DNA from 2 places in the Streptomyces sp. MS19 genome. Region 2 is predicted to be linked to the other one. Evidence: predicted binding sites of a transcription regulator. Region 2 holds the regulator's gene; the other holds the start of a gene.
The links. The regulator HrcA, encoded in region 2, represses chaperone genes, less so after heat shock. The targets are predictions, from matches to a motif close to TTNGCACTCNGNNNNNCNGAGTGCNAA.

Region 1 (14,991 bases), on a different contig from region 2:
CTCGACGGCACGATCGTGAACATCGCGCTGCCCTCCGCCCAGGCCGACCTGGGCATATCCGACGCCAACCGGCAGTGGGTCATCACGGCCTACGCGCTGGCGTTCGGCGGTCTGCTGCTCTTCGGCGGCCGCGTCTCCGACATGTGGGGACGCAGGCGCGCCTTCGTCATCGGCCTGATCGGCTTCGCCCTGGCCTCCGCGCTGGGCGGCGCCGCGCAGAACGAGGCCATGATGTTCGGCTCCCGCGCCCTCCAGGGCGTCTTCGGCGCCCTGCTGGCGCCCGCGTCGCTGTCCCTGCTGACGGTCCTGTTCACCGAGGCCAAGGAGCGCGCCAAGGCGTTCGGCGTCTTCGGTGCCATCGCCGGTGCCGGCGCGGCCGTGGGCCTGCTCCTCGGCGGCGCGCTGACGGACTACCTGGACTGGCGCTGGACCTTCTTCGTGAACATCCCGTTCGCCGCCGTGGCCGCCGTGGGGGCGATCCTGACGATCAACGAGCCCGAGAGCGCCCGCAACCGCGCCCGGCTCGACATCCCCGGTGTCCTGCTGGCCTCGCTCGGCCTGGTCGCGCTGGTCTACGGCTTCGGCCGCGCCGAGCAGGAGAGCTGGGGCGAGACGTTCACCGTCGCCAGCTTCGTCGCCTCCGGTGTGCTGCTGACGCTGTTCGTGCTCGTCGAGTCGCGGGTGCGTTCGCCGCTGCTGCCGCTGCGCGTGATCTCCGACCGGAACCGGGGCGGCGCCTACCTGGCCCTCGGCCTGGCCATCATCGGTATGTTCGGCCTCTTCCTGTTCCTGACCTACTACCTCCAGATCGTCCGCGGCTACTCGCCGGTGCGGACCGGTGTGGCGTTCCTGCCGATGGTGGCGGGCATGATCATCGGCTCCACGCAGATCGGCGCACGCCTGGTGATGCGTGTCCCGCCCCGCGCGCTGATGGTGCCCGGCCTGCTGGTCGCGTCCCTGGGCATGCTGATCCTCACCCGCCTCGAACCGGACAGCGCTTACGTCTCGGTCGTCCTGCCCGCCGAGATCCTGCTGGGCCTGGGCATGGGCACCTCGTTCATGCCGGCCATGAGCCTGGCCACCGAGCGCATCCTGCCGACCGACGCCGGTGTCGCCTCGGCGATGGTCAACGTGTCCCAGCAGGTCGGCGGCGCCATCGGCACCGCCGCGCTGAACACCGTCGCGGCCAGCGCGACCACCTCCTACGCGGTGGCGCACCGGGCCACGGCCACCGACCCGCAGACACTCGAGTTCGCCTCGATGGTGCACGGCTACACGTCCGCGATCTGGTGGGCGTTCGGCATCCTGGTGGCCGCCGCGCTGACCGCCGCCCTGCTGATCAACAGCAAGGGCCACGGCGCACGGCGCGCCGCCGAGGGCGACGATGCCACCGAGGAAGAGCACGCCGTCCCGGTGCTCGTGCACTGACCCGCCCGTGAGACCGAGGCGACACGCCTCGTCTCCTCCCGAGGCCCCCGTGGCTCCCCGCCACGGGGGCCTCGGGCTGTCCGGGCCCCTCCCCCGCCCCCACCCTCCCCGCCCACCCCGCCCCTCCGAACCGACCCGCGCCGCCCCGTCCAGCGAACGTTTATAGGACGTCAATACCGTGCGGGCAGGCTGCCGCCATGTCCGGAGGAGAACGACACGAAGGCCCGTGGGATGGATCGGGCCCGGCCGATGTGGTCAGCCACGCCCAGTTGCTCTGGCAGGGCGGCCGCGTGGCCGGGACACTGGCCCGCCTGGGAGTGGGCGCCGGTGACGCCGTGGCCGTGCAGCTGCCCATGGGGCTCGAATCCATCGCCGTGACGGTGGGGATCATCCAGCTGGGGGCCCGCCGCGTCTCCCTGCCGATCACCCAGCAGTCCGCCTTCGCCCGGGACCGCGTCCGCGAATCCGGCGCGCGGGTGGCCATAGCCGCCGACGCCTGCCAGGCGGAAGGACGGGTGTACGCGGTGAAGGCGGCGCTCGACCGCCTCCTCACGCAGTGCCCGGACATCCACACCGTCCTGGTCGTCCCGCAGCACGCCCGGCCGGTGCCCTGGACGCCCGGCCGCGACCGGTGGTGGCACGAGGCGTTGGCCGAAGGGGCGGAGACCGCGCCGCCGTATCCTGGCCGTATGACCAGCGCCCCCTCCCCCCACCGGCCCGAGGACGCGGCACCGCCCGCGGCCATCGTCTTCGACGACCCGCTGGTACAGCGGGCGGCCGACGACACCGACGAGGGCTGGGGCGAGGGACTGCGCGACGACAGCACCGGGGACCTGGTCCGCTTCCTCAGCGAGAAGCCCCCGCACCACCTCTGAGCCCGCCGCGCCGCCCAGGACACGTGCCGTCCCCGGCACGGCCGGGAGCGCCGCGGCATCCGCGGTGCCCCCGCCGCCGTCAGGTACGCGCGTCCCGCTACGGCCGCCCGTCGGACGGCTTGTCCAGCGACGCGCCCCGCTCGGGCGCCGTGCGCTGCGCTCCCACCGTGGCGCCGCCCGACCGCTGGGCGATCAGCTCGTCCCGGATCTGGGCGAGCAGTTCCAGCTCCGTCTCGACCGGGGGCTCGGCCGGGGTCTCCACCGGCGCCTTGGCCCGCCGCCGGGCGAGAAAGCGGTTCATGGGCAGGATCATCAGGAAGTAGACGACGGCCGCCGTGATCAGGAACGTCAGCGAGGCGCTGACGACCGAGCCCCAGTGGATGGCCACCCCGTCGATCCGGCCCGCCTCGTTCGGCTCGCAGTTCCCGCGCAGGCACAGGGTGTAGTCGTCGAGGTTCTGGGTCCCGAAGGCGCCGATGACCGGGTTGATGACGCCTTCCACCACGGCGTTCACAATCCCCGTGAACGCCGCCCCGATCACGACCGCGACGGCGAGTTCGACCACGTTCCCGCGCATCAGGAAGTCCCTGAATCCGCCCATCACCTCGCGGGCTCCGGCCGCCAGGCCCTTGTTCTCGTCGCTCACCGCTGTCCCTTCCTGCCATTCCGCGTCCACTGCGCCGGACACGCTGCATCAGTACGCGGACACCTGTCCAATCGGGCGTCAGCGACACGTTCACCACCGGGCCACCGCCAATTCCGCCACAGCCGCCGCGCCCGCCAGCTCCGCGGCCGTGCCGGGGCTCACCGAGAGGACGAGGAGCGTGCCCCCGGGCCCCGCGCCCGGGGCCCCCGGCGCGGCTTCGGGCACCTCAGCGACCAGGGCACGACGCGCCACCACGGTGGCCGGTCCCGGCGTCTGACCAGCGGTGTCGGAGGCCGCGAGGACATCCACCCGGTCGCCTGGCCCGACGAGCCGGGCCACCGCCGGGTCGGCGACACGGACAGGCACCGAGACCCTGCGGTCGTCCGGCCCCTCCCTCGCGGCCGGGGACGGCGGCACGGGTGCGGGAGGCGCGGCTCGCACATCAGTGCCCGGGACGAGGAGCGCGAGGACGCCGGCCGCCGCCGCCAGGGCGAGGGCCGCCAGGCGCCGCCGCCCGTGCAGCAGGCGCCGCAGCCGGTGCCGCCCGCCACGGGGCCTGACCGGCGCGAAGGCGGGCACGCCCGTACCGGCCGGAAGGGGAGAACCGGGAGGTCGGCGCACCGCGGGGGAGGGCCTGGCGGCGGTGTCGGTGCCGAAGCCGGTACCGAAGCCGGGGCCGTCGGGGGGCTCGATGGGGGAGAGGGCGGTGTCGGTGACGGAGAGCCGCTGAGGTTCACGCATGGCCACACGGTGCCCGTTCCGCCGGAATCGTGCCGGAGCCTGTGGACGATGCAGGGCCTGTGGAAAACTTCATCACCCGTACGAGGGACCCGCGGCGGCTGCCACCCGTTTCAGGACAGCGCAGCCCATGTCCGAGCAGTGAAAAGGCCCGTGTGTCACGCACGGGCCCGGTCCCGCCGTACGGCGGGACCCGTGTCACGGCAGCGCGATCCCGGGGTCCTGCCCCATCAGGGCGTCGGCGCACAGACAGTCCCGCTCGCCGGTCTCCGGCAGCTTGCCGATCACGTCGAACAGCACCCCGCGCAGCCGCCCGATGTTCTGGGCGAAGACCTCCAGCACCTCCGCGTGCGAGACGCCCTCGCCCACGTCCGCGCCCGCGTCCAGGTCGGTGACCAGCGTGAGCGAGGTGTAGCACAGCTCCAGCTCACGGGCGAGCACCGCCTCGGGGTGACCCGTCATGCCCACGACCGACCAGCCCTGCGCCGCGTGCCAGACCGACTCGGCCCTGGTCGAGAACCTGGGCCCCTCGATCACGCACATCGTCCCGCCGTCCACGGCGTCCCAGTCGTGGGCGCGGGCGGCGGCGAGCGCGGCGGAGCGGCCCACCGGGCAGTACGGGTCGGCGAAGGTCATGTGCACGACGTTCGACCGGCCGCCGTCCGGCAGTGGCTCACCGTCGTAGAACGTCTGTACCCGGCTCTTGGTGCGGTCCACCAGCTGGTCCGGGACCAGCAGCGTGCCGGGCCCGTACTCGGCCCGCAGCCCGCCCACCGCACACGGCCCGAGGACCTGCCGGACGCCCAGGGAGCGCAGCGCCCAGAGGTTCGCCCGGTAGTTGATCCTGGCGGGCGGCAGGTGGTGTCCCCTGCCGTGGCGCGGCAGGAACGCCACGCGGCGTCCGGCCAGCTCGCCCACGACCAGGGAGTCGCTCGGCGGGCCGTAGGGCGTCTCGACGGTGACCTCGGTCACGTCGTCGAGGAACGAGTAGAACCCGGACCCGCCGATGACGCCGATGTCGGCCGCGGGCAGGCTCATGCGGCGGAGGCCGCGCTGCCCGCGCTCGGGGCGGTCGAGGACGAGGACGACGACCCGGACGAGCCGGAGCCGCCCGAGGCGGACGACGAGCCGCCCGCGGAGTCAGCCTTCTTCTCGGCCTTGTCGGCCTTCGCCGACGACGACGGGGCCGGGCTGCTGGACGACGTCGCGTTACGGCTGTCGTTGCGGTAGAAGCCGGAGCCCTTGAAAACGATACCGACGGCGGAGAAGACCTTCTTCAGCCGCCCCTGGCACGAGGGGCACACCGTCAGGGCGTCGTCGGTGAACTTCTGCACCACTTCGAGACCCTCGTTGCACGCGGTGCACTGATACTGATACGTCGGCACGTTCATCCTCCTGGCACTCATCCCTCTGGAGTGCTAACCACTCTCCATCGTGCAACATTCCGGCCCTCCAAGTCCACTGCCGCCCCTCCGCGCGGCTCCCCGCCGGTGCCGTCACTCGCTGCGCGGCGGGGGTGCGACGGCGTCAGGGGCGGACAGCCAGCCCGCCAGTTTGCCGCCGCGCCCCACCGCGATCAGGCGGCGTTCCACGGCGTCACGGACGGCGTCCGTCGCCACGACCAGCAGTTCGTCCCCATGGCGCAGCACGGTGTCCTGACCGGGGACGAAGCTGCGGCCGTCGCGCACCACCAGCGTGACGGCGGCCTGGGGCGGCAGCCGCAGTTCGGCGACCTCCACGCCGTGCATGCGGGATCGCTGCGGGATCGTGACCGAGAGGAGGTGGCCGCGCAGCCGTTCCAGCGGGGCGGACTCGATGTCCACGTCCACGGTCTTCTCGCCGTCCCCCAGCCGCAGCCGCCGGGCGACCCAGGGCAGTGTCGGCCCCTGGAGCAGCGTGAAGACGACGACCAGGACGAAGACGACGCTGAAGATCCTGTCGCTGTCGGGCACGTCCGCGACGACGGGGATGGTCGCCAGCACGATGGGCACCGCGCCGCGCAGTCCGGCCCATGACAGGAGCACCTGCTCGCGCCAGGGGCGGCGGAAGGGCAGGAGGCACAGCAGCACGGACAGCGGGCGGGCGAGCAGGGTGAGGACGCCTCCCACGATCAGCGCGGGCACGAGGTCGTCCCCGAGGGTGTCCGGATTCACCAGCAGGCCCAGCAGGACGAAGAGCCCGATCTGCGCCAGCCACGCCACCGCGTCCGCGAACCCCCGCGTGGCGGGCCTGTGGGGCAGGCCCGCGTTCCCCAGGAGCACGGCGCAGACGTAGACGGCCAGGAAGCCGCTGCCGTGGAGCAGGGCAGCCGACGCGTAGGCGAGGACGGTCAGTGAGAGCACGGCGATCGGGTACAGGCCGGCGGCGGGCAGCGCGACGGCCCGCAGTCCGTAGGCACCGGCCTTGCCGACGAGGAGGCCCACGGCCAGTCCGATGGCCAGCTCGGTCACGATCTCGGCCGGGAGGACGTACCACTGCTCCGCGGTGCTGTGGGAGCCCAGTTCGGAGAAGCCGACCACCAGGATGACGACCGGGGCGTCGTTGAACCCGGATTCCGCCTCCAGCACGCCGGACAGCCTTCTGGGGAGGGGTACGCGGCGCAGTACGGAGAAGATGGCCGCGGCGTCCGTCGAGGAGACGACGGCGCCCATCACGAGCGCCGACTGCCAGCCGAGTCCCACGAGGTAGTGCGCCGCGGCGGCGGTGATCCCGACGCTGACGCCGACGCCCGCGGTCGCGAGGACGGCGGCGACGGGGAGGGTGGGCCTGATGTCCCGCCAGCGCGTGCCGAGGCCGCCCTCGGCGAGGATGACGACGAGGGCGGCGTAGCCGATCAGCTGGGTCAGCTCGACGTCGCTGAACTCGATGCCGATGCCGTCGGAGCCGAGGGCGACGCCGATCGCCAGGTAGAGCAGCAGCGACGGGAGGCCGCTGCGGGACGTGAGGCGCACGGCGGCGACGGCGACCAGCAGGACGAGGGTGGCGGCCAGCAGCAGTTCGTTGAGGCGGTCGACGGTCAGGGGCGGGTCCTCTCCTCGGAGCGCTGACAGCGGGGATATGGGGTAATTCGCGCCATGTGCCGCGAATTTACCATCATATGATCGCGGCGATCCGGGCGGCTGACTCCCCGTAGGCTCACCTCAGTGGCCGTATGTCTATGGTTGCTTCCCATCGCTCAGCTGCCCTGCGAAGGACAGAAATGCCCGCCAAGAAGCCCAGGCGACGCGGTCGTCTGCTCGTGATCGCGCTCGTCGTCATGCTCCTGGCCGGTCTCGGCTACGGCGCCTACTGGAGTGTCAGTACCGTGCGAGCCTCCTACCCGCAGGTCTCGGGGGAACTCGCGCTCGACGGACTGTCCGCGCCGGTCACCGTGGAGCGCGACGCGAACGGCATCCCGCAGATCTACGCGAGCACCCCGGAGGACCTGTTCCGCGCGCAGGGGTACGTCCAGGCGCAGGACCGGTTCTACGAGATGGATGTGCGGCGCCACATGACCGCCGGGCGGCTGTCGGAGATGTTCGGCGAGGACCAGCTGGAGACCGACGCTTTCCTGCGCACCCTCGGCTGGCACGCGATCGCGCAGCAGGAGTGGGACCAGGAGCTGTCCGAGGACACCCGGGCGTACCTGGAGGCGTTCTCGTCGGGCGTCAACGGCTACCTGGCGACGCACAGCGGGGCGGAGCTGTCCGTGGAGTACGCCGCGCTGGGTTTCGTGAACGACTACGAGCCGGAGGCGTGGACCCCCGTGGACTCCATCGCCTGGCTCAAGGCCATGGCGTGGGACCTGCGCGGCAACATGCAGGACGAGATCGACCGGGCGCTGATGGGCCAGCGGCTCTCCCCCGAGGAAATCGAGGACCTGTACCCGGACTACCCGTACGACACCGCCACGCCGATCGTCTCCGAGCCGGGCGACAACACCGGGGAGTTCCCGCCCCTGGACGGCGAGGTGGGCACCATGGGCGCGGAGGAGGCACTCGAAGGCGCGTCGACGCAGCTGGGCGCGCTGTCGCAGACGCTGAGCGACCTGCCCGGCCTGCTCGGCCCCGAGGGCAGCGGCATCGGCTCGAACTCGTGGGTCGTCTCGGGCACGTACACGACGACCGGCGCGCCCCTGCTGGCGAACGACCCGCACCTCTCGCCGTCACTGCCCGGCATCTGGTACCAGATGGGCCTGCACTGCACCGAGCTGAGCGCGGAGTGCCCGTACGACGTGTCCGGTTTCACGTTCTCCGGCATGCCCGGTGTGATCATCGGCCACAATCAGTCGATCGCCTGGGGCATGACCAATCTGGGCGCGGACGTGACCGATCTGCGTCTGGAGAAGCTCAGCGACGGCAACTATCTGCGCGACGGCGAGCAGGTCCCGTACGAGACGCGCTCCGAGACGCTGAAGGTGGCGGGCGGCGAGTCGCGCGAGATCACGATCAGGTCCACGGAGAACGGGCCGATCATCTCCGACCGCCTCGACGAGCTGGCCCAGGTGGGCGACAGCGCGCCGGTCGACGAGTCCGGCCCCGACCGCGGCGACGGGTACGCCGTCTCCCTCACCTGGACCGCGCTGCGGCCGTCCCACACGATGGACGCCGTCTTCGCGCTCGACCGCGCGACCGACTTCGAGGACTTCCGCGCCGCAGCCCGCGACTTCGCCGCTCCCTCCCAGAACATGATCTACGCCGACACCGCGGACAACATCGGCTACCAGGCCCCGGGCGACATCCCCGTACGCGGCCGGGGCGACGGCCGCTACCCGGCGCCCGGCTGGGACTCCGCGTACGACTGGCGCGACGAGTACGTCCCGCAGGAAGACCTCCCCTGGGAGATGAACCCCGAGCGCGGCTACATCGTCACCGCCAACCAGGCCGTCATCGACCCCGCCGACGACGCGAACGACGTCTTCCTCACCGAGGACTGGAGCTACGGCACGCGCAGCAACCGCATCGGCGAGCTGATCGCGGAGAAGATCGCCGACGGCGGCAAGGTCTCCCTCGGCGACATGCAGGAGATCCAGCTCGACAACCAGAACGCGATGGCGGAGGAGCTCGTCCCCTACCTCCTCGACATCGAGGTGTCGGACCCGTACGTGCGCGAGGCGCAGGAGCTGCTGGAGGGCTGGGACTTCAGCCAGGACGCGGACTCCCCCGGCGCCGCGTACTTCAACGCCGTGTGGCGCAACCTGCTCAACCTGGCCTTCGGCGAGAAGCTGCCGAAGGAGCTGCGCGTCGAGGACCAGTGCCTGCGCGTCACCCCGGCCGACGAGTCACAGCCGCTCGACGACCTGACGGGCCGTCCGCGGACGGTCGTCGAGTGCGGCGAGCGGTCGCCCGAGACCGCGCAGCCGGACGGCGGCGACCGGTGGTTCCAGGTCGTGCACGGCCTGCTGGAGGACCCCGACAACGCCTGGTGGTCCGCTCCCGCGACCGCCGACCAGCCCGCCGCGGAGAACCGCGACGAGCTCCTCGCCCGCGCCCTGCGCGACGCACGCTGGGAGCTGACCGCCGAGCTGGGCAAGGACGTCAGCACGTGGAGCTGGGGCCGGCTGCACCGCCTGATGCTGAACAACCAGACGCTCGGCACGGAGGGTCCGGGCCCGGTGCAGTGGCTGCTCAACCGCGGCCCGTGGAACCTCTCCGGCGGCACCGACGCGGTGGACGCCAGCGGCTGGAACGCGGCGGGCGGCTACGACATCACCTGGGTGCCGTCCATGCGGATGATCGTCAGCCTGGACGACTTCGACGAGTCCCTGTGGATCAACCTGACGGGCGCCTCGGGGCACGCGTACCACGACAACTACACCGACCAGACCGAGCTGTGGGCGCGCGGCGAGTACCTGCCGTGGGCGTACGGGCGGGACGCGGTGGGCGAGCGGTCCGCGCACACACTGGAGCTGGTCCCCGGCGGGGAGTGACATGCCGGGAACCGGGGGGCGGGCCCGCCCGTTCCCCCGGTGAGCGCCCCGGCGGTTCAGCCCGCCGCGCCGTCCCCGGACCGCCCGCCGGGGAAGCGGAAGACCTCCTCCGGGGTGACCGCCGCGTGGACGAGCTGGTCGTGCGGTTCACGCGGCAGCTCGGCGACCACCTCGTGCCCGTACACCAGGGCCACGAGCGCCGGACGTGTGCCCGCCGCCGCCAGGCGGGCGAGCGCCCGGTCGAAGCTGCCGCCGCCACGGCCCATGCGGACGCCGCGCCGGTCCACCGCCAGACCGGGCAGCAGGACGGTGTCCGCGCGGGTCACGGCGTCGGGGCCCAGGCGCGGGCCGCCCGGCTGGAGCAGCCGGATGCGCCCGGCGTGCTCGGCCTCCACGAGCCGGTCGCGGCCCTCGTACACGGCCCAGTCGAGGTCGTCGTCCGGCAGCAGCACCGGCAGCAGGACGCGCACGCCGCGCCCGGCGAGCCCGGTGAGCAGCTCCGCCGTGCCCGGCTCGCTGCCGACCGACACGTACGCGGCGACCGTGGACGCGCCCGACACCTCGGGCAGTTCGAGGACACGCCGCGCCAGCGCGCGGGCCGCCTGGGCGATCTCGTCGTCCGCCATCGCGGCGCGCACGGCGAGCAGATCCCGCCTGACCTCCCGTTTCAGCAGGGCCCTCTCCTCCATGATCCCCACCCGCTCCCTTCACACACGGTCCCGATTTCCACGCAATCAGATGCCGCCCAAACCCGCTCATAACGCGACGTTCATCCGCAAAGTACTCGGTCCACGCACACTAGATGGATAAAGTGACCGGCATGACGTCACCACGCCCCCGGATCAGCAAGGCTGTCATTCCCGCCGCCGGGCTCGGCACACGGTTTCTCCCCGCCACCAAGGCCACTCCCAAGGAAATGCTGCCGGTCGTCGACCAGCCGGCCATCCAGTATGTGGTGGAGGAGGCGACGGCGGCCGGTCTGACCGACGTGCTCATGATCACGGGGCGCAACAAGCGGCCCCTTGAGGACCACTTCGACCGCAATTACGAGCTGGAGGACGCCCTCCGCCGCAAGGGCGACGACGAACGCCTCTCCCGCGTCCAGGCGTCCACCACGCTCGCCACCATGCACTACGTCCGCCAGGGCGACCCGAAGGGCCTCGGCCACGCCATCCAGTGCGCCGCACCGCACGTCGGCGACCAGCCGTTCGCCGTCCTCCTCGGCGACGACCTGATCGACCCCCGCGACCCCCTGCTGACAATGATGATCGACTGCCAGGCCGAGCACGGCGGCAGCGTCATCGCGCTCATGGAGGTCGACCCGGAGAACATCCACCTCTACGGCTGCGCCGCCGTCGAGCCCATCACCGACCGCGTCATGCGCGTCACCGGCCTGGTCGAAAAGCCCGACACCGCCGACGCCCCCAGCAACCTCGCGGTCATCGGCCGCTACGTCCTGCACCCCGGCGTCTTCGAGGTCCTGGCCAAGACCCCGCCGGGACGCGGCGGCGAACTCCAGCTGACCGACGCACTCCAGGCGATGACCGGCGACTCCGCCCTCGGCGGCCCGGTCCACGGCGTCGTCTTCAAGGGACGCCGCTACGACACCGGCGACCGGAGCGACTATCTTCGGGCCATCGTCCGTCTCGCCTGCGAACGCCCCGACCTCGGCCCCGGCTTCAGGTCCTGGCTGCGCGGCTACGTCGCCGAGGAGATGCCCGGTCTTGACTGACACCTGGTCCGTCGAAGAGCACCTGAACGACATCCTGGCGGCCGTCCGGCCCCTGGAGCCGCTCGCCCTCCCGCTCCTCGACGCCCACGGCTGCGTCCTCGCCGACGACGTGCCGGTGCCCGCGCCGCTGCCCCCGTTCGACAACAGCTCGATGGACGGGTACGCGGTGCGGACCGCCGACGTCGAGGGCGCGAGCGCGGACTACCCGGCCGTCCTCACCGTCGTGGGGGACATCGCCGCGGGACACGGCGCGCCCGCCGCCGTGGGGCCTGGCCAGGCGGCGCGCATCATGACCGGCGCGCCGCTGCCGCCGGGCGCCCAGGCCGTGGTCCCCGTGGAGTGGACCGACGGCGGGCTCGGCGGCGGCCCCGCCGACGCGATGCCGTCCACCGGCGGCCCCGAGGTCCGCGTCCTGCGCCCGGCGCACGCCGGGCAGCACATCCGGGCGCGCGGCAGCGACGCGCGCCCCGGCACCGTCGCGCTCACCGCGGGCACGGTCCTCGGACCGCCGCAGCTCGGCCTGCTCGTCGCCACAGGACACGCCACCGCCGCCGTACGGCCGCGCCCGCGCGTCGTCGTCCTGTCCACCGGCAGCGAACTCGTCCCGCCGGGCCGGCCCCTGGAGCCGGGACAGATCCACGACTCGAACAGCTACCTCCTCACGGCCGCCGCCCAGGACGCGGGCGCCGTCGCCTTCCGCGCCACCGCCGTCGCCGACGACCCGGCGTCGCTGCGCGCGGCCCTCGACGACCAGCTGGCCCGCGCGGACGCGGTCGTCACCAGTGGGGGCGTCAGCGTGGGCGCGTACGACGTGGTGAAGGAGGCGCTCACCGGCTCCGTCGATTTCCGGCGCCTCGCCATGCAGCCGGGCAAGCCCCAGGGGTTCGGTCTGCTGGGGCCCGGCCGCGTACCGCTGTTCGCCCTGCCGGGAAACCCGGTGAGCGCCTATGTGTCGTTCGAGCTGTTCGTGCGCCCCGCGCTGCGCGCCATGGCCGGGCACACCCCCGACGCCCTGCACCGGCCGCGCACCACGGCGCGCCTCGTGGCGGACGGGACGCTGGAGTCGCCGTCCGGCAGACGCCAGTTCCTGCGCGGCGCGTACACCGCCCCCGCTGCGGGCGAACGACTGGGCACCGTACGCCCCGTCGGCGGCAGTGGCTCGCACCTCGTGGCCGCCCTCGCCCGCGCGGACGCGCTGATCGAGATCCCGGAGGACGTGTCACGCGTGGCCGCCGGTGCCGAGCTGACGGTGCTGCTGCTGAACTGAGCAGAGGGGTACCGTTACTGCTCATGAACACCCCCCATCTCACCCATCTCGACGGCTCGGGAGCCGCCCGGATGGTGGACGTGACCGGCAAGGACGTCACGGACCGCACCGCACGCGCCACCGGTCGCGTCCTGGTGGCGCCCGAGGTGGTGGAACTGCTGCGCGGGGAGGGCGTTCCCAAGGGCGACGCACTGGCCACCGCCCGCATCGCCGGAATCATGGGGGCCAAGCGCACCCCGGACCTGATCCCCCTGTGCCATCCACTGCCCGTCTCCGGCGTGACCGTGGACCTTGAGGTGACGGACACCGCCGTCGAGATCTCCGCCACGGTCCGCACCACGGGACGTACCGGCGTCGAGATGGAGGCGCTGACCGCCGTGGGCGTCGCCGCGCTGACCCTCGTGGACATGGTGAAGGCCGTCGACAAGGCCGCCGTGATCACCGACATCCGCGTCGAGGAGAAGTCCGGCGGCACGTCCGGGGACTGGAGCCGCGCCCGATGACCGCCTACCGCGCGCTCGCCCTCACCGCCTCCAACCGCGCCGCCGCGGGCGTGTACGCGGACACGGGCGGCCCGCTGCTCGTGGCGGCCCTCACCGAGCTGGGCTTCGCCACCGACGGGCCCCGCGTCGTCGCGGACGGCGAACCCGTCGCCGACGCCCTGCGCGCCGCCGTCGCCGAGGGGTACGACATCGTCCTCACCACAGGCGGCACCGGCATCTCCCCCACCGACCGCACACCCGAGATGACCCGCGCCGTGCTGGACCGCGAGGTCCCCGGCATCCCCGAGGCCATCCGCGCCGCCGGGGCGGCCGCCGTCCCGACCGCCGCGCTGTCCCGCGGACTGGCGGGCGTGGCGGGCGGCACCCTGATCGTCAACCTCCCCGGCTCCACGGGCGGGGTACGCGACGGCCTCGCCGTGCTGCGCCCGATACTGCGGCACGCGGTGGACCAGTTGCGCGGCGGCGACCACCGGCCACGGCCGTGAACGCGCACTTCTGGCCCGTGCAGCTCGCGGACGGACCGGTCGGCCTGCGCCCCATCAGGCTGCGCGACCAGACGGCCTGGCGCGAGGTCAACCAGCGCAACCGCGAGTGGCTACGCCCGTGGGAGGCCACCATCCCGCCGGCGCCGCCCGGACATCTGCCGCCGCGCAGGCCGACGTTCCGGCAGATGGTGCGTCATTTGCGGGCGGAGGCGCAGGCGGGACGGATGCTGCCGTTCATCGTGACGTACGACGGTCGGCTCGTCGGTCAGCTCACGGTCGCGGGCATCACCTGGGGATCGATGTGTTCCGGCCACATCGGGTACTGGATCGACCGTGCCGTCGCCGGGCGCGGTGTCATGCCGACGGCGGTCGCGCTGGCGACGGACCACTGCTTCCGCCACCTCGGGCTGCACCGCGTGGAGATCTGCATCCGCCCGGAGAACGGGCCGAGCCGCCGCGTCGTCGAGAAACTCGGCTTCCGCCCCGAGGGCGTCCGGCCCCGCTATCTCCACATCGACGGCGCGTGGCGCGACCACCTGGTCTTCGCACTGACGGCGGACGAGGTGCAGGACGGATTGCTCAACCGGTGGCGCGAAAGCCGCAACGCCCCTCAGAAATAAAACACGCGTTCGAATTAAAGACCCCATTCGAGTCATGGTTGATAACAATCCGAAGAAACACCCGAGATGACGGCCTGATCGTGCGACACACCGTCCTATTTAGCCGCTCCACCCGGGGGAACCCCTCTACGGTGTCACCGTGAGCAGCAGTGGCCTCATCTTCGCAGTGATCGTCGGCGCCTGGGCCGCGTACCTCGTGCCGATGTGGCTCCGCAGGCAGGACGAGCTGAACGAGGCCCGCCCGACGGAACGCTTCAGCACCGCCATCCGGCTGCTGACACGCGGCAGACGCGCCCCCGCGACGGGCGTGGACACCGCGGTCGGCACCGGCGACGACGCACCGGGCGCCCCCCGGGACGCCGCCGTACCCGCGACCGACCCGTCCCTCCCCGCCATCCCGTCGGCGGACCTCCGCTCGTTCGCCGAGCCCGTGGCCGAACCGCCCGAGCCGACACCCGCGCCCGGCGCCGTCCAGGCCCGCGCGACCGTCCTGGCGCGCCGGCGCCGTACGACGATGGTGCTCTTCGCCGCCTTCACGCTCGGCGGGATCTACGCGCTGTCGGGCGGCGGCTACCTGTGGGTGCCGTGCATCCCGGCCGTCCTGCTGGCCGCGTACATCGTGCACGTCCGCAGGCAGGAGCGGCGGCGTTACGCGGTCGCCGTGGACCGCAGGCGCGCCGAGGAGGCCGCGCGGCGGCTGCGGCAGCGCACGCAGGCGAGCGCTCAGGCGCGGCCGGAGAAGCCGTCGAAGGCGATCGTCGAGCAGACGGACCACGCGGAGTGGGTGGA
Region 2 (14,991 bases):
GGCGACCGCCCGACCGTGCCCCGAGGACTGCTCGCCGGACGAACGGGCGGGCGCGGGAAGCCGGTCCGCCGGACTCCACGCCCGCCCCGGGCCCGAGCGGCGCCGCGACCGGCGGTCACGTCCCCGAGCGGCCGCTGCGCGAGAGGGCCGCACCGCCCGCGCGGGGCGGGGGCGGCGCGGCGGTGGGGCGGCTGGCCACCTGGCTGGTGGCGCGTTGCGGGATGGAGGCGCGTACGCTCGCGGCGCTGTGCGTCGTGCTGGCGGCAGCGGTGGCGTTCGCCTGGTACCACTTCGTCGCGGGACGCCCCGAGGCCGTGACGGTCACGGACGACCAGGGCACCGCGCCCCCCTCCGCCTCCGCGGCGGCTTCCCCCGCACCGACCGCCGGGACCTCCCCAGTCAGCGACGGGCAGGACCAAGCCGCGCCCGGCGCGGTAGCCGGGGCGGTGGTGGTCGATGTCGCGGGCGCGGTGGCCGATCCCGGGATCTACACCCTGCCCGCCGGGTCCCGGGTGGCGGACGCCATCGACGCCGCAGGGGGCAGCGAACCCGGTACGGACACCGACGGGCTCAACCGGGCCCGCCTCCTTCTCGACGGCGAGCAGATCCTCGTCGGCGCCACGGCACCCGCCCCGGCGCCCGGAGCCGGGGCACGATCCGGCGCCCCGGCCGCCCCCGCGGCTCCCGTCAGCCTCAACTCGGCGACCCCCGACCAGTTGCAGGACCTCCCCGGCATCGGGCCGGTCCTCGCCGAGCGCATCGTGGCCCACCGGCAGCAGCACGGAGGCTTCACCTCCGTCGGGCAGCTCGGCGACGTCTCCGGGATCGGGGAACGGCGCCTGGCGGAGCTGAGGGACCGTGTCACTCTCTGACCGCGCCGCCTCCCGGGCCACCCGGACCCGCGACATCCGGCATCCCGTCCACGCCACGGCGCGGCACCGGCTCGGCGCAGCGCACCCGTACCAGCAACTCCCCTCGGACCTGCGGCTCGTGGCCCCCGCCACCGCCGCGTGGGCGGCCGCCGCCTTCGCCCTCGGGCTTCCCGGCCGCACCGCCGGGCTGTGCGCACTCGGCTGCTGCCTGGCCGCCGGTGCGGCCCTGGGGCTCGCCCGGGACACCCCGCGCCGTAGACCCCTGTGGCGGCTGCCGCTCGCGGGGGCACTGTGGACCGTCGCCGTCCCCGCGTTCGGCGCTCCGGCCGTCCCCACCGCCGTGGCCCTCGGTATCTGCTGCCTCCCACGACTCCCGGCGCCCGTCCGCCCCGCCCAGCGACCGACCGCCAGGACCAGGACCCTGGCTGCCACCGCTGCCACCTCCCTCCTCTGCGCGGCGGCGGCCCTCGCGGCCACCGGCCTGCACACGGCCGGACTCCACCACGGCCTCTGGGAGAAGGCAGCAGGGAGCCGGGCCACCGTGCGGGTGACACTGACCGACGACCCCCGGCAGGCACCGGCCCGCCCCGACCGTCCTGGCGCGCCACGCCCCGTCCTCGTCACCGCCGACGTGCACCACCTCACCTACGCCGACCAGGAGTTCGACCTCCACGCGCCCGTCATGCTCGTCGTGACCGCCGAACGCGCCGACGACTGGCTCGCCCTCCGGCCCGGCACCGGGCTGCGGCTCGACGCGGAGCCCACCCCGCCGCTCCCCGGCCGCCGCGGCGACCTGGCGGCCGTCCTGCGCGCGGACGCGGACGGCCCGCCCCAGGACGTCGCCGCTCCCGGCCCGGCCCGACGCGTCGCCGATCGGCTGCGCGACGGACTGCGCGACGCCTCCGCCGGCCTTCCCGGCGACGCCGGGGCGCTGCTGCCCGCCCTGGTCACCGGCGACGACTCCCGCGTCCCCGACGACCTCGCGGACGCCGTCCGCGCCACCGGGATGACCCACCTGGTCGTCGCGTCGGGCAGCCAGGTCGCGATCGTCCTCGGCGTCCTGCTCGGCAGCCTCACCGCCGCCGCCCGCGCCGAACGACGCGGCCTCGCCGCCCGGCTCGGCATCCCGCTGCGCGTCACAGCCGCCCTCGGCGGCGGACTCGTCACCGGCCTCGTCCTCGTCTGCCGCCCGGACCCCAGCGTGCTGCGCGCCGCGGTCTGCGCGGGGATCACCCTCCTCGCCCTCGCCACCGGACGGCACCGCTCGCTGCTGCCCGCACTCGCGGCCGCCGTGCTGCTGCTCCTGCTCCGGGACCCCACGCTCAGCCGGTCGTTCGGTTTCCTGCTCTCCGTCCTCGCCACGGGCGCGCTCCTCGTGCTCGCCCCCGGCTGGGCGTCCGCCTGGACCCGGCGCGGGATGCCGCGCCCGCCCGCCGAGGCGCTCGCGGCGGCCTGCGCGGCCCACCTGGTGTGCGCACCGGTCATCACTGTCTTCGCAGCGGGCACCAGCCTGGTCGCCATCCCCTGCAACCTCCTCGCCCACCTCGCGGTGGCACCGGTGGCCGTCCTCGGGTGGGCCGCCCTCGCGACCGCCCCGGTCGCGCCGCCGGCCGCCGAGGTCTGCGCGTGGCTGGCGGGCTGGCCCGCCCGGTGGCTCGCCACCGTCGCCCGCACCGGCGCCGCCCTCCCCGGAGCCGAACTCGACTGGCCCGGCGGCTGGGCCGGCGCAGCACTCCTCGCCGGCGTCTCGGCCGCCGTCGTCGTCCTCGTCCGCCGCCTCCCACGCAGCCCCTGGCCCGTCGTGGGATGCGTCCTGCTGCTCCTCGTCGCAGTCCTGCGGCCCGCGCCCCTCGGCCGGTACCTCACCGGCTGGCCGCCGCCGGGCTGGCGGATGGTGGCCTGCGACGTCGGGCAGGGGGACGCCCTGGTCCTGGCGGCCGGGCCGGGCAGCGCCGTGGTCGTCGACACCGGCCCCGACCCGGCGGCGATCGACCGCTGCCTGCGCGACCTCGGCGTACGGCACGTACCGCTGCTGGTGATCAGCCACTTCCACGCCGACCACGCGTCCGGCCTGCCGGGCGTGCTGCGCGGCCGCCGCGTCGACGCCCTCCACACCTCGTCCGCGCGCGACGGCGCCGACCAGGCCGCCCGCGTCCTGCGGCTCGCGGCCGGAGCGGGCGTCCCGGTGGAGACCGCCGTGCCGGGCGAACGGAAGCGGATCGGCGACGGGTTGAGCTGGGAGGTCCTGTGGCCACCCGCCGACGCCACCGCCGAAGGCCTCGGCGCCAACGACGCGAGCGTCACCCTCCTCGTCCGCACCGGCGGCCTCACCCTCCTGCTCCCCGGCGACCTCGAACCCCTCGCCCAGGAACGGCTGCTGGCCGCCCACCCCGGCCTGCCGCGCGCCGACGTCCTCAAGGTCGCGCACCACGGCTCGGCGCACCAGCACGACCCGCTCCTCGAACGGCTCCGCCCCCGCATCGCCCTCGTCTCCTGCGGCGAGGACAACGGCTACGGCCACCCGGCGCCCCGCACTCTCGACCGCCTCGCTGACCTCGGCACGGTCACGCTCAGGACCGACCGCCACGGCGATCTCGCCGTCACCTCCGGACCCGAAGGCCCGGTCGCCGTCGCACGGGAGGCCGCGCCATGACCCCGCTCACCACTCTTCCGCCGTGCCTGGCGCGCCTGCTCCGCCGGGTCCGCGCGCGGAGGACCGGTCAGACCAGCCAGGCACCGTCACGCATCAGATGGCGCCGCGCCAGCTCGTTCACCTCACGCCACGCCGTCACGGTCACCGGCCGGAACCGGAGGAACGTGTACGCCGCATCCGACCGCACATCCCAGCGCAGCTTCGCGACGAACGCCTCGCCCTCCGCCTCCCCGAGCGCCTCCACCGGTACGGCCTCCGCCTCCGCCTCGATCAGCACGACATCGCGGGTATTCCCCAGCGAGACGTACGCCCTGCCGTTCGCCCGGACGTTGCGCGCGGTCGGGTTGGTCACCCGCGTCGCCATCAGCAGGCACCCGCCGTGCCAGACGAACGACAGCGGCGTCAGATACGGCAGTCCGTCCGCCCCCGCCGTGGACACCCACGCGTCCACGTCCTGTCCGAGGCGGCCAAGGGTGTCCTCCTTGCGCCGCGCGCTCTCCCGGGCCGGTGCCTTCTTGCTTCCCGTGGTGCTACTGGTCGTGTCTCCCATGGTCGCCGACCGTAACGGGCCGTGGCGGGCGGCACATCGGGCGAGCGGCGTAGGGCGCTGGTCCCGGGCGCGGACGCGGGGGCGGCCGTGGGATCAGTCGCGCTCCAGCCAGCCCTCGCGCGCCTCGGCGAGCGCTGTGAGCGCCGCGAGCGCCTTTCTGTCATACCGTTCGCCGGGGTCCTCGACGACGACGAGCCACTGCGCGTCCTCCGCGTCGTCCTCGCCGGCCAGGGCGTCGCGCAGCGGGCGCGGTTCCTCCGGGAGACCCAGCAGCTCGGCCACCTCGGCGGCCACTTCCTCCGCCGCGTCGCGGTCCGGCAGCACCAGTACATGTCGTCCGTCGCTCACCGGACCATTCTCCGCCGGACCCCGGGGACCGCCGCGGGCCGGTCCGGCGGTCGCGCCCGGGGCGGCACTGTCCGAGGCGCGTGCCATGCTGGGGCGCATGCCAGCCAGAGCCTCCCGCGCCGACGACCCGCTCGCCCCCGTCACCATCGCCGTCGGCCAGGAGGACCTGCTGCTCGACCGGGCCGTACAGGAGGTCGTGGCCGCCGCGCGGGCCGCCGATCCCGACACGGACGTCAGGGACCTGGAACCGGGCGCGCTCCAGCCGGGGACGCTGGACGAACTGACCAGCCCCTCGCTGTTCGCCGAGCGGAAGGTCGTCGTGGTCCGGCAGTCCCAGGACCTGTCGGCCGACACGGTCAAGGACGTCAAGGCGTACCTCGCGGCGCCCGCCGAGGAGATCACCCTCGTCCTGCTGCACGCGGGCGGCGCCAAGGGAAAGGGGCTGCTCGACGCGGCGCGCAAGGCGGGCGCCCGTGAGGTGGCCTGCCCGAAGATGACCAAGCCGGCCGACCGCCTGGCGTTCGTGCGCGGCGAGTTCAGGGCGGCGGGCAGCAGCGCGACCCCGGGCGCCTGCCAGGCGCTCGTGGACGCCATCGGCAGCGACCTGCGCGAACTGGCCTCCGCCTGCGCGCAGCTGGCCTCCGACGTCGAGGGCGCCGTGGACGAGGCCGTCGTCGGCCGCTACTACACGGGCCGCGCCGAGGCGTCCAGCTTCACCGTCGCCGACCGCGCCGTCGAGGGCCGCGCCGCCGAAGCGCTCGAAGCGCTGCGCTGGGCGCTGTCCACCGGCGTCGCACCCGTGCTCGTCACCAGCGCGCTCGCCCAGGGCGTCCGCTCCATCGGCAGGCTGGCCTCCGCGCCGCCCGGCATGCGCCCGGCCGACCTCGCGCGCGAACTCGGCATGCCGCCGTGGAAGATCGACCGCGTGCGGCAGCAGCTGCGCGGCTGGTCGGCGGACGGCGTCGCCACCGCGCTGACCGCCGTCGCCGAGGCCGACGCCGCCGTCAAGGGCGGCGGGTACGACCCGGAGTACGCCCTGGAGAAAGCCGTCGTCACCATCGCCCGCGCCGCCCGCGCACGCTGACCGCGCCCGGACCCGGACCCGCACGATGTCAGGCAGCACGAAGACCCCGGTCCCGCCCGGGAAAGGGCAGGACCGGGGCCTCCGGCATGTCAGGGGGGTCACCCGGAACCGCTCGCAGCACCGCACCAGCGTGGCGAACGTTGGGATCAGCGCGGCGCACGGCGCGCACCGGACGGGAGCGGAGAGAGGGGCCGCTGGGTCCTGGCCGGTGGCGCGGAGCGGGTACCGGTGTCAGCCCTGGAGCGCGTTGACCTGGAGGGCCAGCGCCGACTTCTTGTTGGCGGCGTTGTTGCGGTGCAGCACGCCCTTGCTGACGGCCTTGTCGAGCTTGCGGGCGGCGACCTTGCGCGCGGCCTCGGCCTGCTCGTAGTCACCGGCGGCGACGGCCTCGCGGGCGCGCCGGACGGCCGTCTTGACCTCGGACTTCACGGCCTGGTTGCGCAGCCGCGCCTTCTCGTTGGTCTTGATCCGCTTGATCTGGGACTTGATGTTCGCCACGAAATTGAGCCTTTGCAGGTTCGGATCGGCGCGGCCGGGGACCGGCGCGCACCGCTGGGTGTCACGGTTGGGGGTCCTGCTCCCGGTGATGCCGCGTGTGCCGCGAGCGGGCGCCGTCCTGCCGGACGTCCCACCGTGGCGTGTGCGCGGGGTCACCGTGTGCACGCGGCCGGGGACCGGCGCGCGGGCACGGACCGCCAGCCTACCAGCGGCCCTCACCGGCTCCGAATCCGTACCAGCGGCGGACGCGTGGGAGCATGGGGACATCCATTCTTCCCCAGCCATGACCGACAGGACCCCGCGTGCCCGCGATCACTTCGAACGCGCCGGAGCCCAGCCGTACCGACCCGGCTCTGATCCGTAACTTCTGCATCATCGCGCACATCGACCACGGCAAGTCCACGCTCGCCGACCGGATGCTCCAGCTCACCGGGATCGTCGACCAGCGCCAGATGCGCGCGCAGTACCTCGACCGCATGGACATCGAGCGTGAGCGCGGCATCACGATCAAGTCGCAGGCGGTCCGCATGCCCTGGCAGTCGGACGGCGCGGCGCACGTGCTGAACATGATCGACACCCCGGGGCACGTGGACTTCACCTACGAGGTGTCCCGCTCCCTCGCCGCCTGCGAGGGCTGCATCCTGCTGGTGGACGCCGCGCAGGGCATCGAGGCCCAGACCCTCGCCAACCTCTACCTGGCGATGGAGAACGACCTCACGATCATCCCGGTCCTCAACAAGATCGACCTGCCCGCCGCCCAGCCCGACAAGTTCGCCGCCGAACTGGCGCACCTGATCGGCTGCGACCCCGGCGACGTCCTGCGCGTCTCCGCCAAGACCGGCGAGGGCGTCGAGGCGCTCCTGGACGAGGTCGTCCGCCAGGTCCCCGCCCCCGTCGGGAACCCGGACGCCCCCGCCCGCGCGATGATCTTCGACTCGGTCTACGACGCGTACCGGGGCGTCGTCACGTACGTGAAGGTCGTGGACGGCGCGCTCGCCAGGCGCGAGCGCATCCAGATGATGTCCTCGGGCGCCACCCACGAGCTGCTGGAGATCGGCGTCAACTCGCCCGAGATGACCGCCGCCGACGGCCTCGCGGTCGGCGAGGTCGGCTACCTGATCACCGGCGTGAAGGACGTGCGCCAGTCCAGGGTCGGCGACACGATCACCCAGCAGCGCGGCGGCGCGACCGAGCCGCTCGGCGGCTACAAGGACCCGCGCCCCATGGTGTTCTCGGGCCTGTACCCGATCGACGGCTCGGACTACCCGAACCTCCGCGACGCCCTGGAGAAGCTCCAGCTCAACGACGCCGCGCTCGTCTACGAGCCCGAGACGTCGGCCGCCCTCGGCTTCGGCTTCCGCGTCGGCTTCCTCGGCCTCCTGCACCTGGAGGTCATCAGGGAGCGCCTGGAGCGCGAGTTCAACCTCGACCTGATCGCCACCGCGCCCAACGTGGTCTACCAGGTGGTCATGGAGGACGGCAGCGAGCACACGGTCACCAACCCCAGCGAATACCCGAACGGGAAGATCGCCGAGGTCAGCGAACCCGTCGTGCGCGCCACCCTGATCGCCCCGAGCGAGTACATCGGCGCGATCATGGAGCTGTGCCAGAACCGCCGCGGCGTCATGCAGGGCATGGACTACCTGTCCGAGGACCGCGTCGAACTGCGCTACACCCTGCCGCTCGCCGAGATCGTCTTCGACTTCTTCGACGCCCTGAAGTCCAAGACCCGCGGCTACGCCTCCCTCGACTACGAGCCGACCGGCGAACAGGCCGCCGCCCTCGTCAAGGTGGACATCCTCCTCCACGGCGACAAGGTGGACGCCTTCTCCGCCATCGTCCACAAGGACAAGGCGTACGCGTACGGCGTCAGGATGGCCGGGAAGCTGCGCGAGCTGATCCCCAGGCAGCAGTTCGAGGTCCCGATCCAGGCGGCGATCGGCTCCCGCGTGATCGCCCGCGAGACGGTGCGCGCGATGCGCAAGGACGTCCTGTCCAAGTGCTACGGCGGCGACATCTCCCGCAAGCGCAAGCTTCTGGAGAAGCAGAAGGAGGGCAAGAAGCGCATGAAGATGGTGGGGCGCGTCGAGGTGCCGCAGGAGGCCTTCATCGCCGCCCTGTCGTCGGATTCGGACGGCGGTGAGGGGAAGAACAAGAAATGACCCCCCTTACGCACGGGGGCCGTGGCCTCTAGTCTGAGCGCCACCCGAAAGTTACCCATTAGTCACCCCCGTTGCAGCGCCGCACCCGGAGGAAGAGGAAGTCGTGACCGACAGGCAGCTTCAGCTGACCCAGAACCGCCCGCCGTCCGTGGCGCATCTCTTCCTGGAGCGCGTGGCCGCCACCCCCGACCGCGAGGCGCTCCGCTACCCGGTGCCCACCGCGGGCGGCGGTCCCGACGGCTGGGCCGGCTACACCTGGGCCGAGACGGCCACCCGCGTCTTCGCCATCGCCGCCGGCCTGATGGACCTGGGCGTACGCCCCCAGGAGCGCGTCGCCATCGCCTCCGCCACGCGCGTGGACTGGATGCTCGCCGACCTCGGCGTCATGTGCGCGGGCGCCGCCACGACCACGGTCTACGCGCAGACCAACGCGGAGGAGACGGCGTACATCCTCGCCGACTCCGGCAGCCGGGTGCTGATCGCCGAGGACGCCGCGCAGCTCGCCAAGGCCAGGGAGCGCCGGGCCGAGCTGCCGGACCTCGCACACGTCGTCGTCATCGAGGCCGACGACGCCGTCCCCGCCGAGGGCGACCCGGAGGGCTGGGTCCTCTCCCTCGCCGACCTGGCGGAACGCGGCGCCGCCTACCTGGAGCGCAAGCCGGACGCCGTCAAGGACACCGTCTCGGCCCTGCGCCCCGACCACCTGGCGACGCTGATCTACACCTCGGGCACCACCGGCCGCCCCAAGGGCGTGCGGCTCAGCCAGGACACCTGGTCGTACATGGGCCACACCATCGAGGCCATCGACCTGCTGCGCGCCGACGACATCCACTACCTGTGGCTGCCGCTGGCCCACGTCTTCGGCAAGGTGCTGCTGTCCGCGCACGTCAAGATCGGGCACGTGATGGTCGTCGACGGCCGGGTGGACGAGATCATCACCAACCTGCCCGCCGTCCGCCCGACGGTGATGTGCGGCGTGCCGCGGATCTACGAGAAGGTCTACAACGGCGTGGCCATGCGCGCCCGCGCCGGCGGCGCCGCCAAAGGCCGCATCTTCGACTGGGCCGCGGCGACCGCCAAGGAGTTCTCCCGCGTCTCGCAGGACAACTTCCGCCGCACGGGCCGCGCCGCCGTGCCCGCCCGGCTGCGCGCCAAGCACGCCCTCGCCGACCGGCTGGTCTACGCGAAGCTGCGCGAGGCGTTCGGCGGCCGGATGCGGGCCTGCGTGTCCGGCTCGGCCGCGCTGACCCCCGAGATCGGCCACTTCTTCAACGGCGCGGGCATCCCCGTCCTGGAGGGCTACGGCCTCACCGAGACCGCCGCCGCCAGCTTCCTGAACCCGCTGGCCGCCAACCGCGTCGGCACCGTCGGCAAGCCGTTCCCCGGCCTGGAGGCGCGCATCGCCGACGACGGCGAGCTGCTCGTACGCGGCCCCGGCGTGATGCTGGGCTACCACGAGCTGCCCGAGCAGACGGCCGAGGTGCTGGACGGCGACGGCTGGTTCCACACCGGCGACATCGGCGAACTGTCCGACGACGGCTATCTGCGGATCACCGACCGCAAGAAGGACCTCTTTAAGACCTCGGGCGGCAAGTACGTCGCGCCCAGCGAGATCGAGGGCCGCTTCAAGGCGGTCTGCCCCTATGTGTCGGCCATGATGGTCGTCGGCCAGGGCAGGAAGTTCTGCTCCGCCCTGATCGCGCTGGACGAGGTGTCGCTGCTCGCCTGGGCGAAGGACAACGGCGTGCCGGGCGACTACGCGGGGATCGTCGCCGACGAGCGCACCCAGGCCCTGGTGGACGGCTACATCCAGGAGCTGAACGCGGGGCTCCAGCGCTGGCAGACGATCAAGCGCTTCCGGCTGCTGCCCCGCGAGCTGGACGTCGAGCACGGGGACCTCACGCCCAGCCTGAAGCTGAAGCGCCCGGTGGTGGAGCGCGAGTTCCACGACCTGGTCGAGGACATGTACCCGAAGGACTGACCCGCTCCCCGGCCCGGTCCCAGGGCGGCTTCAGGCGGTTTCAGGCGGCTTCAGTCAACAAGATCCCGCGTCACCGCGTCGGCCAGCAGGCGGCCGCGCAGCGTCAGCGCGGCCCGGCCGTCCTCGTACGCGCCGGGCCGCAGCAGCCCCGACCGCAGGGCGTCCGCCGCGGCGCGCCGCCCGGCCGGGGCGAGGACGGCCAGCGGGACGCCGTCGCGCAGCCGCAGCTCCAGCAGTACGCGCTCCACCCGCCGGTCCTCGTCCGACAGCAGCTCGCGCCCGGCGCCGGGGGAGCGCCCGGAGGCGAGGGCCTGCACGTATGCGCCGGGGTGCTTCACGTTCCACCAGCGCACGCCCCCGACATGGCTGTGCGCCCCTGGGCCGGCGCCCCACCAGTCGGCGCCGGTCCAGTACAGCTCGTTGTGGCGGCAGCGGTCGGCGGGCGAGGCGGCCCAGTTCGAGATCTCGTACCACTCCATGCCCGCCGCCGTCAGCGTCTCCTCGGCGATGAGGTAGCGGTCGGCGTGCACGTCGTCGTCGGTCATCGGCACCTCGCCGCGCCGCACGCGCTGCGCGAGCCTCGTGCCGTCCTCGACGATCAGCGAGTACGCCGAGACGTGGTCGGGCCCGGCGGCGAGCGCCGCGTCCAGGGAGGCGCGCCAGTCGTCGTCCGTCTCGCCCGGGGTGCCGTAGATCAGGTCGAGGCTGACGTGTGCGAAGCCCGCCGCGCGCGCCTCGGCGACCCGCCGCTCGGGACTGCCGGGCGTGTGCGTGCGCTCCAGCACGGCCAGGACGTGCGGCCGGGCGCTCTGCATGCCGAACGAGACGCGCGTGAACCCGGCCTCCCGCAGTGCGGCGAGCGACGCGGGGTCCACCGAGTCGGGGTTCGCCTCCGTCGTCACCTCGGCGTCCGCCGCGAGCCCGAACTCGTCGCGCACCGCCGCCAGCATCCGGCCGAGGTCCCCCGGCGGCAGCAGCGTCGGCGTCCCGCCGCCGACGAAGACCGTGGACACCTCGCGCGGGTCGTCCCCCAGGACCTTGCGCGCCAGCCTGACCTCCTCGGCGAGGACGTCCGCGTAGTTCTCGCGCGACGCCAGGGCGCCGCCGGAGCCGCGCAGCTCGGAGGCCGTGTAGGTGTTGAAGTCGCAGTAGCCGCAGCGCGTCGCGCAGTACGGGACGTGCAGGTAGAACGCCAGGGGACGGTCCGCGGCACCGGCCGTCGCCGACGCGGGGAGCGCGCCGTCCTCGGGGACCGGCTCGCCGTCGGGGAGGGTGGAGGGCATGGGACCGATTGTCCCTCAGCGCCCGCGCCCGCCGCGTTCAGCCGTGGGGGCCGGGGGCGGTCACGTGGTCGATGAGGTGCTCGACGGGCCCGAGCAGCGCCGGTTCGAGGTCGCGGAAGCTGTGGACACCGCCGAGGATCCGCTGCCAGGCGGCGCCCGTGTTCTCCGGCCAGCCGAGCGCGCGGCACACGCCCGTCTTCCAGTCCTGCCCGCGCGGCACGTCAGGCCAGGCCGTGATGCCGACCGACGCGGGCTTCACCGCCGCCCACACGTCGATGAACGGGTGCCCCACCACCAGCACGTGCTCCCCGCTCACGGACGCGGCGATCCGCGACTCCTTCGAGCCGGGCACCAGGTGGTCCACCAGCACGCCGAGCCGCGCGTCCGGGCCAGGGCCGAACTCCTCGACCACCCCGGGCAGCCCGTCCACGCCCTCCAGGTACTCCACGACCACGCCCTCGATCCGCAGGTCGTCACCCCAGACCTTCTCGACCAGCTCCGCGTCGTGCCGCCCCTCCACGTAGATCCGCCCGGCGCGGGCCACACGGGCGCGCGCCCCCGGCACCGCCAGCGAGCCGGAGGCCGTCCGCGCCGGCCCGGCCGGGGCGGCGGGGCGCCGTACGGGCCGGGTCAGCGTCACGGCGCGGCCGTCGATCAGGAAGCCGCGCGGCTCCAGCGGGAAGACCCGCAGCGCCCCGAAGCGGTCCTCCAGCGTGACGGTGTCGCCCTGCGCCGTGCGCTCGCAGCGGACGACCGCGCCACAGAAGCCGGTCGCGGCCTCCTCGACGACGAGACCGTGGTCCGCCGGGACCTCGGGGACGGGCGTGCGCCGCTTCCACGGCGGCGTCAGGTCGGGACCGTACTGTCGGCTGCGCATGGCCCCATTCGACCACGCGGGCCCCTCACGCCGGCCCGGCTCCGCCGAAGCGCGCACGCAGCGCGTCCCGCTGGGCCCGTACGAAGTCCGCGTCCACCAGCGCGCCGTGCCCCGGCACGTACACCGCCTCGGGCCCGCCCAGCTCCAGCAGCCTGTCGAGGGCGCCGGGCCAGCGCTCCGGCCGCGCGTCGGGGCCGGCCTGGGGCTCGCCCGACTCCTCGACCAGGTCGCCGCAGAACACCACGGGGACCGGCCCGTGGACGACCACGGCGATGTCGTGCGACGAGTGCGCCGCGCCCAGGTCCACGAGCTGGGCGCGCCGCCCGCCGCCGAGGCCGAGCGTCACATCGGTGCCGTCCATGATCCGCCAGCGCACCCCGGACAGCAGCTCCTCGCCGTGCGCCGCGTCCTCGGGCGCCAGCCCCTGCCGCACGCCGTCCCGCGCGTTCTCCGCGGCGTCGTGCCGCGGCCCGTACGCCTCCGCGCCCGGGAACGCGCCCGCGCCCAGCAGGTGGTCGAAGTGCGGGTGTGTGACCACCAGCCGCGTCACGGGGCGGCCGAGCAGCGCCGCCGCCTCCCGCCCGGCGTCCGCGGCGGCGCCGGGCGTGGGCCCCGTGTCCACGAGCAGCAGGCCGTCGTCACCCGCGACGGCGCCGATCGTCTCGTCCCAGCCCGGCAGGCGGCAGCGGATCACGCCGCCCGTCACCTCTTCCCAAGTGCTCATGGACCTGGGACGTTAGCCTGAGCCAACGACAACGAGCCACCCGCGCCCGGCCCCCGCCGACAACCGGCACGCCGGTCGCGATTCCCTGGGCGTGCTACCCGGCCGTACACTGGTCCAGGGATTGGCACTCGGTGACGTCGAGTGCCAAGGGCGGCGACGGCCGGACGGGAGGTGCGCGGCATGCTCAGTGAACGCAGGCTTGAGGTGCTCAGGGCCATCGTCCAGGACTACGTGGGCACCGAGGAGCCGGTCGGTTCCAAGGCCCTCACGGAGCGGCACAACCTCCAGGTCTCCCCGGCCACCGTGCGCAACGACATGGCGGCCCTGGAGGAGGAGGGGTACATCGCCCAGCCCCACACCAGCGCGGGGCGCGTGCCCACCGACAAGGGCTACCGGCTGTTCGTCGACAAGCTCGCCGACGTCAAGCCGCTGTCCGTGGCCGAGCGCCGGGCGATCCAGAACTTCCTCGACGGCGCCGTGGACCTCGACGACGTCGTCGGCCGCACGGTGCGGCTGCTCGCGCAGCTGACGCGGCAGGTCGCCGTCGTGCAGTACCCCTCGCTCAGCCGCTCCACGGTGCGGCACGTCGAACTGCTGTCGCTGGCGCCCGCGCGGCTGATGCTGGTGCTGATCACCGACACCGGCCGGGTCGAGCAGCGGCTGATCGACTGCCCGGCGCCGTTCGGCGAGACCTCGCTCGCGGACCTGCGCGCCCGGCTGAACAGCCGGATCGCGGGGCAGCGGTTCCCCGAGGTGCCGCGGCTGGTGGCGGATCTGCCGGACTCCTTCGACAAGGAGGAGCGCGGCACGGTCTCGACCGTCCTGTCGTCCCTGCTGGAGACGCTGGTCGAGGAGACCGAGGAACGGCTCGTGATCGGCGGGACCGCCAATCTCACGCGCTTCGGACAGGACTTCACGCTGACGATCAGGCCCGTGCTGGAGGCGCTGGAGGAGCACGTCGTCCTCCTGCGGCTGCTCGGGGAGGCGAAGGACTCGGGGATGACCGTGCGCATCGGTCACGAGAACGTCCACGAGGGCCTGACCTCCACCTCGGTCGTCTCGGTCGGCTACGGTTCTGGGGACGAGGCGGTGGCCAAGCTCGGCGTGGTCGGACCGACCCGCATGGACTACCCGGGAACGATGGGAGCGGTGCGCGCAGTGGCACGGTACGTCGGACAGATCCTCGCGGAGAACTAAGTGGCGACGGACTACTACGCGATCCTCGGCGTGCAGCGGGACGCCTCGCAGGACGACATCAAGAAGGCCTTCCGCAGGCTCGCCCGCGAACTGCATCCGGATGTCAATCCTGACCCGAAGACGCAGGAGCGGTTCAAGGAGATCAACACCGCGTACGAGGTGCTCTCCGACCCGCAGAAGAAACAGATGTACGACCTCGGCGGCGACCCGCTGGGGAGCGCCGCCTCGGCGGGCGCGGGCTTCGGCGGCGCGGGCTTCGGGAACTTCTCGGACATCATGGACGCCTTCTTCGGCACCGCGTCGCAGCGCGGCCCGAAGTCGCGGACGCGGCGCGGCCAGGACGCCATGATCCGGCTGGAGATCGACCTCAACGAGGCGGCGTTCGGCACGACCAAGGAGATCCAGGTCGACACGGCCACCGTCTGCAACACGTGCAACGGCGAGGGCGCGGCCCCCGGCACGTCGGCGCAGACGTGCGACATGTGCCGCGGCCGGGGCGAGGTGTCGCAGGTGACGCGGTCGTTCCTCGGCCAGGTCATGACGTCGCGGCCCTGCCCGCAGTGCCAGGGCTTCGGGACCGTGGTGCCGACCCCGTGCCCCGAGTGCGCGGGCGACGGCCGGGTGCGGACCCGCAGGACGCTGACGGTGAAGATCCCCGCGGGTGTGGACAACGGCACGCGCATCCAGCTCGCGGGCGAGGGCGAGGTGGGTCCCGGCGGCGGCCCCGCCGGTGACCTGTACGTCGAGATCCGTGAGACGCCG

Region 1: a site for HrcA is predicted at 5,083-5,109, ahead of ACL02R_RS18495 (FmdB family zinc ribbon protein). Genes of this name have one in related genera too.

The regions. Positions count from the first base shown of each region.
Region 1 is NZ_JBJZOH010000018.1:63,036-78,026, reverse strand. It holds gene ACL02R_RS18520 (MFS transporter) at 1-1,428, shown strand, start outside; gene ACL02R_RS18515 (AMP-binding protein) at 1,626-2,303, shown strand; gene mscL (large conductance mechanosensitive channel protein MscL) at 2,401-2,904, opposite strand; gene ACL02R_RS18505 (RcpC/CpaB family pilus assembly protein) at 3,040-3,690, opposite strand; gene ACL02R_RS18500 (S-methyl-5'-thioadenosine phosphorylase) at 3,886-4,725, opposite strand; gene ACL02R_RS18495 (FmdB family zinc ribbon protein) at 4,722-5,072, opposite strand; gene ACL02R_RS18490 (potassium/proton antiporter) at 5,184-6,737, opposite strand; gene ACL02R_RS18485 (penicillin acylase family protein) at 6,887-9,595, shown strand; gene ACL02R_RS18480 (5-formyltetrahydrofolate cyclo-ligase) at 9,652-10,284, opposite strand; gene galU (UTP--glucose-1-phosphate uridylyltransferase GalU) at 10,416-11,327, shown strand; gene glp (gephyrin-like molybdotransferase Glp) at 11,320-12,594, shown strand; gene moaC (cyclic pyranopterin monophosphate synthase MoaC) at 12,618-13,097, shown strand; gene ACL02R_RS18460 (MogA/MoaB family molybdenum cofactor biosynthesis protein) at 13,094-13,582, shown strand; gene ACL02R_RS18455 (GNAT family N-acetyltransferase) at 13,579-14,202, shown strand; gene ACL02R_RS18450 (hypothetical protein) at 14,342-14,991, shown strand, end outside.
Region 2 is NZ_JBJZOH010000015.1:11,006-25,996, reverse strand. It holds gene ACL02R_RS16575 (helix-hairpin-helix domain-containing protein) at 183-872, shown strand; gene ACL02R_RS16570 (ComEC/Rec2 family competence protein) at 859-3,525, shown strand; gene ACL02R_RS16565 (pyridoxamine 5'-phosphate oxidase family protein) at 3,593-4,075, opposite strand; gene ACL02R_RS16560 (hypothetical protein) at 4,169-4,423, opposite strand; gene holA (DNA polymerase III subunit delta) at 4,521-5,507, shown strand; gene rpsT (30S ribosomal protein S20) at 5,739-6,005, opposite strand; gene lepA (translation elongation factor 4) at 6,308-8,167, shown strand; gene ACL02R_RS16540 (AMP-dependent synthetase/ligase) at 8,271-10,148, shown strand; gene hemW (radical SAM family heme chaperone HemW) at 10,199-11,431, opposite strand; gene ACL02R_RS16530 (DUF3097 domain-containing protein) at 11,469-12,308, opposite strand; gene ACL02R_RS16525 (MBL fold metallo-hydrolase) at 12,334-13,032, opposite strand; gene hrcA (heat-inducible transcriptional repressor HrcA) at 13,213-14,229, shown strand; gene dnaJ (molecular chaperone DnaJ) at 14,230-14,991, shown strand, end outside.